Regions from separate parts of the Paenibacillus sp. 01T47 genome, predicted to be linked through region 4. Evidence: riboswitches for the same ligand, from Rfam matches in the RefSeq annotation. Region 4 holds a riboswitch; each other region holds the start of a gene.
The links. A riboswitch is a leader RNA that binds a small molecule or an ion and turns the genes downstream of it on or off. The one in region 4 is predicted to bind cyclic di-AMP.

Region 1: linked by a shared signal. The riboswitch ahead of AC1DOV_RS12460 (TrkH family potassium uptake protein) and the one ahead of AC1DOV_RS08315 (hypothetical protein) in region 4 are both predicted to bind cyclic di-AMP.
Region 2: linked by a shared signal. The riboswitch ahead of AC1DOV_RS32525 (ubiquitin-like domain-containing protein) and the one ahead of AC1DOV_RS08315 (hypothetical protein) in region 4 are both predicted to bind cyclic di-AMP.
Region 3: linked by a shared signal. The riboswitch ahead of AC1DOV_RS30990 (C40 family peptidase) and the one ahead of AC1DOV_RS08315 (hypothetical protein) in region 4 are both predicted to bind cyclic di-AMP.

The regions. Positions count from the first base shown of each region.
Region 1 is NZ_JBFTPA010000005.1:98,390-100,589, forward strand. Features, by position in the region: gene AC1DOV_RS12455 (CPBP family intramembrane glutamic endopeptidase) at 1-602, opposite strand, end outside; cyclic di-AMP (ydaO/yuaA leader) riboswitch at 848-1,052, shown strand; gene AC1DOV_RS12460 (TrkH family potassium uptake protein) at 1,143-2,200, shown strand, end outside.
Region 2 is NZ_JBFTPA010000033.1:11,189-13,388, reverse strand. Features, by position in the region: gene rnmV (ribonuclease M5) at 1-59, opposite strand, end outside; gene AC1DOV_RS32525 (ubiquitin-like domain-containing protein) at 184-1,332, opposite strand; cyclic di-AMP (ydaO/yuaA leader) riboswitch at 1,581-1,761, opposite strand; gene AC1DOV_RS32520 (TatD family hydrolase) at 1,946-2,200, opposite strand, start outside.
Region 3 is NZ_JBFTPA010000026.1:42,482-44,681, forward strand. Features, by position in the region: gene AC1DOV_RS30980 (hypothetical protein) at 1-162, shown strand, start outside; gene AC1DOV_RS30985 (hypothetical protein) at 197-346, shown strand; cyclic di-AMP (ydaO/yuaA leader) riboswitch at 579-732, shown strand; gene AC1DOV_RS30990 (C40 family peptidase) at 736-1,212, shown strand; gene AC1DOV_RS30995 (FAD-binding domain-containing protein) at 1,371-2,200, shown strand, end outside.
Region 4 is NZ_JBFTPA010000003.1:201,539-203,738, forward strand. Features, by position in the region: gene metE (5-methyltetrahydropteroyltriglutamate--homocysteine S-methyltransferase) at 1-972, shown strand, start outside; gene AC1DOV_RS08315 (hypothetical protein) at 1,046-1,471, opposite strand; cyclic di-AMP (ydaO/yuaA leader) riboswitch at 1,475-1,636, opposite strand; gene AC1DOV_RS08320 (hypothetical protein) at 1,683-2,111, opposite strand.

The DNA.
Region 1 (2,200 bases), on a different contig from region 4:
TCATTCACGACAAGAGCGTTAACCAATACGTTAAGATGAGCATTTTTAATGGAATAACCTGCAGGAGGCTTGGGCTGCCAATCGCCATTAGGCAATATTTGCCCGCCTATGAATTCAGTTCCGCTGAAATTTCCTGCAGTTAGAAAGGCAATAGCTTCTTTTGCTTTATCTGCATCTGATAGCTGTTCCCCCTCAAGCTTCAAGTTCCAAGCTACGACTTTCCCGCTATGCATATGTAGATAAACATATCCGCTGCCGCCGCCTACGAATTTAAGATCAACCTGAAACGTATCTGTAGGAAACATGGGGTCATATTTATCCGTATATGCTTTGACTAGCTCATATTTAGATAAGTAGCCATTCATAATTTTATCGGTTTGATGTACGGCTTTAGCCGATTTCACCTTCAAGCCTGTTTCTTTTTCAACAAATGCAGACGCCTTATCCTCCGCCGCTGATTTCGCAATGACCTTGGTATTCATTTCGCCAGATGAGATAGCCGTAATCATTGGAACGATTTGTACGGCCCCATAAATAATAAAGCAAGCAACTGCTGCCCATATAAATCGTTTCCATTCATTGGGTTTAATAGAATCAATCATAGTTTCACCTCAACTGTCTTCATAATAAATAGCTCATTTTATTACCTTAACATATGAATCCCTAAATTATCCAATGAAAATGACCGTTTGTTTTCAAAAAAATGCGAAATAACGATGTCCAGCAAGCTAGCTATGTGCTGGTTCGTCCCATTGCCCTAATTTGAGCTAATATCGTCCTGTTTGTCATAAACGTCACCTTTATATCAGGAGTGCTTAGGGATTATAATCGTTATCGTCATACTAATTGCATAGCATAGCCGAATTTCCTAAGGAAATCGGGGGAACCATAAAGTTGTCTAAATGGATGAGCCTGCTGAAAGCAAAGCAGTTCAACATTAGATAGCATGGGGTGAATTTTAGCGGTGAAGCATCGTCTTCTTCCGCTGAATAGGGCTGCCTGTCCAGGCCCGAATCCGTCAGCTAACCTCGAAGGCGTATTGGAACAGGACTCATCGCACGAGCACTTGAGTTTCCAGTGCTTTTTTTTATGCTTAAAAACAATAAATGACAATATGACATAATCAAAAAGAAGGGAAATGAATGAAGGTTAGTTGGAATGTTTTGAAGTGGTCACCCCCGCGTATTTTGGTAAGTGGATTCGCTCTTATTATATTGCTGGGTGCCTTATTATTATCCATGCCTTTTGCATCGGTAAGCGGTGAGAGATTGCCTTTTATAGATGCGCTGTTTACGGCAACTTCGGCAACCTGTGTAACAGGGTTAGTTGTCGTTGATACCGGAACTTATTTCTCTATATGGGGTCAAATCATATTAATGTGCCTGTTCCAGCTTGGCGGACTCGGATTTATGACGATGGCGACGCTGGTAGCGCTCGTACTTCGCAAGAGGATTTCGCTGCGTGAGCGGCTTTTGCTGCAGGAATCCATGAACCAGTCGAGCATGGAAGGCATCGTGCGTTTGATTAGACGCGTTATTGTGTATTCATTGACAATAGAGCTTATTGGCGCTGCGTTGTTTGCTTCGAGGTTTGCATTTGATATGCCGCTGGGCAAAGCGATTTATTTTGGAGCCTTTCATGCGGTTTCATTGTTTAACAATGCTGGTTTTGATATTTTTGGGAACTATCGCAGCTTGACCTTATACGTTTCTGATCCAGTCGTCAATATTGCAGCTATGATGCTGATCATTTCGGGCGGACTTGGCTTTGTCGTTATGTCGGACCTGATGGAGTTCCGCAAAAACCGCAAGCTGTCGCTGCACAGCAAGGTCGTGCTATCTATGACAGGAACACTTATTGCAGTAGGGACACTCGTCATATTTATTTTTGAATTCTCGAATTCGAAGACACTGGGCTCTCTGGACTGGGGCGGGAAAATTTTGTCCTCGTTCTTCCAGTCGGTAACGCCGCGGACGGCAGGAGCCAATACGCTTGATTATACGGCTATCCGGCAAGCGACGATGTTTTTCACCATTATATTAATGTTTATTGGCGCCTCGCCCGGCTCGACGGGCGGCGGCATCAAAACAACAACCTTTGCAACGCTGGTCGGCGCTGTATTTGCAATGATTAGAGGACGAGAGGACATCGTTCTTTTCCGTTACAGATTAGGCAAAGACAGAATTTTTAAAGCACTCAC
Region 2 (2,200 bases), on a different contig from region 4:
GCCCTTTTTATTGCAACGGTATCATCTTTGCCTTCAACGACAATGATCTCTTTGATCACCAAGATCATCCCCTTCTACATAAACTGTATTAGACCCTTAGACATGCAAAAAGAAGAGGCAGTGCCTCTCCTTATGATGGCATATTTAATTGATTATTGCGATAAGATGATGGTAACCGCTCAATTAGCTTGCAGTCGGTTTATTCGGCCCCAGCACATATACGGTGATGCCTTTTTTCCTGCCGAATTTGTTCGCAATCTTTGTACTATCAAAGTATACGTCGATTTTGTTGCCTTTAACCGCACTTCCTTTATCCTCAGCGCGGCGGAAACCGATTCCTTCAATATAAACCCACCAACCGATGGGAATAACCTTCGGATCAACAGCTATCGTCCGACCCTCTTGCACCCGAGTGCCTGATGATGTAATCCCGTATTCCGGATGGCTTTCATCTTTTCCTGTTGAAGAGAGGTCTGCAGAATAAGCAGTCAACGTGACATTTTTAAGTACTTTTCTCGCCTTAAACGTTACACCGCTCTTCGTAAGCGAAGTAAAGCTCGGGCTCTTGTTCGAGAGCACAGATACTTTAGGCTCTTCCTTCTTCGTTCCGATGGCGACAACCTGATTAACCGCAGCGGTTTCAACCACCTTGCTGACCATCTTCTTCGATATAAGGATTCCGTCCTCGTACTGCTTCTCGATACTCTCTACGATCAGACCTTCCTTGCCGGGTTGAACAAGCTTCTGCTTGCCCGCTTCCAGCGTCGGATCGTTCTTCTTCACAATAGAGAATGGCATTGCACGCTCTGTCTCAGCTACCTTCTTATCTACGCGAACGACGGTTACAGTCAATTCGTTGTCCAAAACGGTATGAAGCGGAGGTATTACTTTATCTTGACCACGAACTGGAATATGTAATTCCTCGATCGCTGCCTGCACTGTTCTCTCTGTCGTATATACAGTAGAGGTCTTGCCATCAGCCTTCACAATTACCGGTATCGCATGAGTCACCTCTATACGATCTCCGTCCTTTATTGCCGCATTAAGCGGTATGGACACCTCATCATGTGGTCCAATTGCGATAGCTTGTTCATCCAGTAGGCGTTGCAGGACCCATTGCTTCGTTTCCACAACGGTTTCTTGTCCGTTCACTACTACGGAGACGCTTTTGACAGCCGTTCCGTACAACAACACCAAAAACATGAAAGTCATAGCGATTGAGATAGTAGCACTCAAAAGAATCAAACGCAAGTTTTCACGCTTCCATCGCAATGCGAAAGACATGCTGGATGATCGTTTCCCATGGGTGTCCTTAACCTGGAGTATTCCCACTTCATCGGTCCTCCTTCATAGCCCCGCCGCCAAGTGTTACGCATGATACAACTGACGCGACTATAGTATATTGGCGTGCGAGCACGCAATCCAGTACTGCTATCGATCCTCCCACCCCCATCTTTTATCCCTATGTCGACAAATTCCCGATTATTCGAAAATAAAAAGAAGCCGTCGACAGAGGATCTGTTTCGTGGCTTCCCGGTTAAATGATTCACTGGGATACAGAAAAATGGATGCACGAGGTTGATCACTCTCTATAACGCTTGCGAGGTTAGCTGACGGATTCGGACAAGAGAGTCGCCCTATTCGTTACACAATGCTCATGGCAATGGCTTCGAAATTCACCCCTGAAGAATTCAAAATACGGAATTAAAAACCGTACATGGTTCCCCCGCTCTCCGAATGGAGATTAAGCGTAAACTGGAAATCCAATACAAAATTTTATTGCTCTGAGATGAATCATACCTTCATACGAGGTCAATTGTAAAGATACGATAAAAGACGATTTAAGCGAAAAAGCAGGATAAAGCAGGAAAAAATAAGCGATTATCGCTATAAAAATTAGTTTTTACGCGATAAAGGTCTCTATTTCTCACTATTTCTCTCGTTTTTAGACAATACCAAAACATCTTCGACCGTTTTCAGTCGTAATTACACCTATTTCTTCTACCGTTTTGCCCAATAATTCGGCTGCTGTCTCTGCAACTAAAGAGACGTAAGAGGACTCATTTCGCTTCCCTCTGAACGGGTGTGGAGTTAAATATGGAGCATCGGTTTCAATCAAAATCCGGTCGATTGGAACCTGCTTAAGCACCTCTTTTGGCACCCTTGCATTTTTGAAAGTAACGGGTCCTCCAAATGATAT
Region 3 (2,200 bases), on a different contig from region 4:
GATGATTTTAAAGAGTTCGTCGAAAAAGACACCTTTTGGTTCAGTTCCAAGCTCGTTTCCTACGATTTTAAAAATGCTGGAAAATACAAGGTACAGTTTTGGATGCAGCAAAAAAACAACGATCCACAGCTCATTTCTGAAAAAATCGTTACTGCAAAATAAATCTTTTTTTCGATTGCCCAAAGGGGCTGTTCTCATGAACAGCCTCCTTTGTCTATTTCTGCCGCTCTATCTGGAGCAGCAGCTAGGCTGTCTGAATCTACGCTTATTCACGAGTGATATAGATGAGATTTTTCTAATTTATGAGGAGCAAAATGGTGAAATACCGCCGTTTACGGCACTTTAAGCTAGTCCTTGCGATATAGCGCCTAAAGGACAAATCGGTATATTTTACACAACATCCACATAATTAATGAAATTGACTCCATGTATTTAGTTAGAAAGCACTACTATGGCGTGTTTATATTACAGAAAGAACGGTTTAACGAAGCAAATTGTCAAAAGGTTACATGAGAATTATTAGAAATTGCCACTAAAGGCAGGAGATCATTGAAAATAATCGAATATTTCTCAAAGCAATAAAAAAACTGCCTAATTCCCTATTGGGATACGGGGGAACCACTTTGGGTGAATTGATTCCGACGTTTGAGTTTTTTTCAAACGCCCGAGGAATCATAGGGAGCCTTCAACCGAACCCCACAGCTAACCTCGTCGGCATTGGAAGGAGTTTCACAATTGAAGAAGATTACCGCATTAATCCTGGGTCTCGTTCTCGTGCTCGCTTTTCAAGCGGGAAGCGCTTTCGCTGACTCAAAATTGAACGGAATTGTTAATGATCTTATTGGCACTCCGTACAAAAGCGGCGGAACGTCGTCGAAAGGTTTTGATTGCTCCGGCTTCACGAGCTATGTGTTCGAGAAAATGGGCATTGAGCTTTCACGTACTTCTGGTTCGCAAGCAAAAGAAGGTACAAAGGTCGCTAAGGCTGACCTCATTGCGGGAGATCTTGTGTTCTTCGACACAGTTGGCGGCAATAATAGCGCCATATCCCATGTTGGCATTTACATTGGAGATGGCAAGTTTGTACATTCATCCTCGAGCAGAGGCGTTGTAACTGACAAACTTAACTCCGAGTACTATGAGGGACGATATGTAACTGCTCGTCGTATCATGGATGCTGATTCATACCAAGCCAACGTTGACGTAAAATAGAGCAGCCTAATCCCTCTTCTTGAGGGTTGAACGGGTAGACTCATCTAGCAAAGCCGCAGTTTTTTGTCCTCTGACGACAAATGACTTGCGGCTTTGCTGTTTCATTCCAGCTGGAATGCGGCCGTTCAATGTTGCGCTTATGGAAGGAGCTATCACTGATGTATTTGTTTATTCACCGCAAGGATTTGCGTATTGCAGATTTGCGCGCTTTTGATTATTTGAAGAAAAAAGAGAAACAAGGCATTCATTTGCTAATCATAGATCCCGTTATTACAGGAGATGGCCGTTTAACTAGTCATAGCGGCCGGAATTTCATGGCGCAAGCCGCCTCGCTTCTGCACAACTATTCTAATGCAGGAAAGGAACTGCATGTGCTTTATGGTAATCCTGCTGCGATCACCGAAGCTCTGCTGCATGCGCATCCTATTGATGAGGTTATTGTTCATACAGACTATACGCCTTACTCACGGCAGCGAGATGAGCAGCTTGGGCTAATCACACGCAGCCTTGGCCGCCGCTGGATGTCTATTGCCGATTCACCTCTTGCTGATCTAGATGCTTTCCCGGCATTTGCTCGAAAAATGGATCCATACAAGGTTTTCACACCCTTTTATCGCAAGTGGAGCAGCTTTATGCTGGAGTGCTATAGCCCAATGAGTGAAACGACGATTCATGAGCTTGCTACCTTAAGCGAAATTAATGCCAAGGTTGCGCAGTCCTTCGCTTTGCCCGAATCCGTTTCATGCGCCCTAGGCGGCACAAACGTGCAAGGATCGTCCAAAGGATTATCCAAGCTGGAACGGTTCGTACGAGAACGCCTTGCCTCTTATTCGGAGAGCAGGGACGCCTATGCCGATGATCATACAAGCCAGCTTGCACGTTTCCTTAATACGGGCGCCATCTCCGCCCGCCAAGCCTACGAAATGACCCAAGGGCTCCCGGGGTCTGAATCATGGGTACGGCAGCTGGCATGGCGTGATTTTTATTT
Region 4 (2,200 bases):
CTGGATGTACGCCAAGCAAGGCAAAAATGGAGAAAAAACGAGCTCAGTTCACAGGGCTACGCTTCCTTTATCAACGATAAAATTAAAAATTGGATTGAAATCCAAGAAGAGCTTAACATAGACGTCCTCGTTCATGGTGAATTTGAGCGTACGGACATGGTCGAATTTTTCGGAGAGAAGCTGGATGGGTTCGCATTTACAAAAGCCGGTTGGGTTCAATCGTATGGTTCCCGCTGCGTAAAGCCGCCGGTCATTTATGGCGATGTTGTATTTACTGAGCCAATGACAGTAACCGAAAGCGTGTATGCGCAGTCGCTGACAAGTCGTCCGGTAAAAGGGATGCTGACGGGGCCGATTACGATTTTAAACTGGTCATTTGTTCGCAACGATATCACACGCGAGCAGGTCGCATACCAAATTGCGCTTGCACTCTCAGAGGAAGTAAAGGCGCTTGAGAGCGCAGGTATAGAGATGATCCAGGTTGATGAGCCAGCTTTGCGAGAAGGTTTGCCGCTTAAACGCAGTGATTGGGATGCCTATTTAAAATGGGGCGTGCATGCGTTCCGTCTATCGACTTCAGCTGTGCGTGACACAACACAAATTCATACACATATGTGTTATTGTGAGTTCCATGATATTATCGATTCCATCCTTGCGCTGGATGCAGATGTCATCTCCATTGAAACCTCGCGCAGCCATGGCGAGCTGATTCATAGCTTTGAGGAGAACACCTATGACCAAGGCATCGGCTTAGGCGTTTACGATATTCACAGCCCGCGTGTACCTTCAGTGGAAGAAATGGTCAGCATGATCGAGCGCGCCATTAAAGTGCTCGATCCTACCCTCTTCTGGATTAATCCGGACTGCGGCTTGAAAACACGCGGAATGGAAGAAACGGTTGCTTCACTACGCAACATGATGCTGGCTACTTACCAAGTCAGAGAGCAGCGTGCTGCATTAGCGAAGGTTTAATCCCTAAATACAATAAGACAGTCCAGAACTAGGTTATCTGTTCTGGACTGCCTTTTTTTTCTTATGAACGAAATTAATCCAAAGAGATGTAGGAGACGGAACGTTGACGCAAAACAGACTCTTCATGGTCGTTGCTGTACGGGGCTGCATCGGCGGATTGTGCTAGGACATGCTTGACGGCGGAGACGAATAAGTCGAGAACGCGCCCATCCTGATCCGTTTTGTCATAGTGATACTGGTTAAGAGGTGGTAGAGGAATGCTGCCGATAAAAGACTGAAGCAGGTCGCTCCATCGTTCTAAGTCAATGAGCTCTTCTGTGTCGCTGGCAAATAGTTCACTCCAGCCGAAGCCTTGATTGCTTGTTAAACGAAGACATACGCGATGGCCTGCAGAATCGACGGCAAGAGCAGGAATGACGAATAGCTCGATTCGTGTGACAGATAAATAAGGGGTCTGTTCCGTAAAAAGATGCAGATTTCGTGCACAATTTGTCAACATATACATCTCTCCTTTATTCGCTTACGAGGTTAGCTGTCGGATTCGGGCTAGAGAGAAAGCCCTACCAGGGTTACAAATCCCTGGATTCACCCCTTGCGAATCGATCTCGATCGATCGCGATGGTTCCCCCGCTTTTTCATTCGAAAAATTCAGCGTAAATAGTTTACTCTTAATTATACCTCTCATTAGCGCATCTGTAAATCAGAAGCGCTTAAAATAACGATACATAGGAGATAGCTTGTTTAAATAAAGTATGCTCTTCACGGTCATATTCACAGTTTGGAAAAGAGTAATGATTGGATTCTATATGCAAAGCAGCGGCTGCAAACAAATGATATATACGCTCGTCCTTCATCATTGGATCTGTTTGAAAAACAAAAGGAGACGCAAGAGGAAGTGTGCCGATGAACCTTAGCAGCATACTGCTCCATCTGATCCAGTCGCGAGGCTTCTCGGATTTTTTAATAAACAGCTCACTCCAGCCATGACCATTAGCAGTGGAGAGCCTTAGGCAAACACGGTAACCATTTGATTCAAGCATGGAAGCCGGCAGCACAAACATTTGAATTCGTTTAATTTCAAACAAGGCAGCTGATTGATTTTCTAAGCTTGGCAAGGGTACTTCAACTGGTGTAGACATCAATGAGATCTCTCCTCGATTTGAATAATTCACCGATAATACTCAGCCATATTGGCTTGCCGTCTATGGTAAACCCGAAATGCAATATT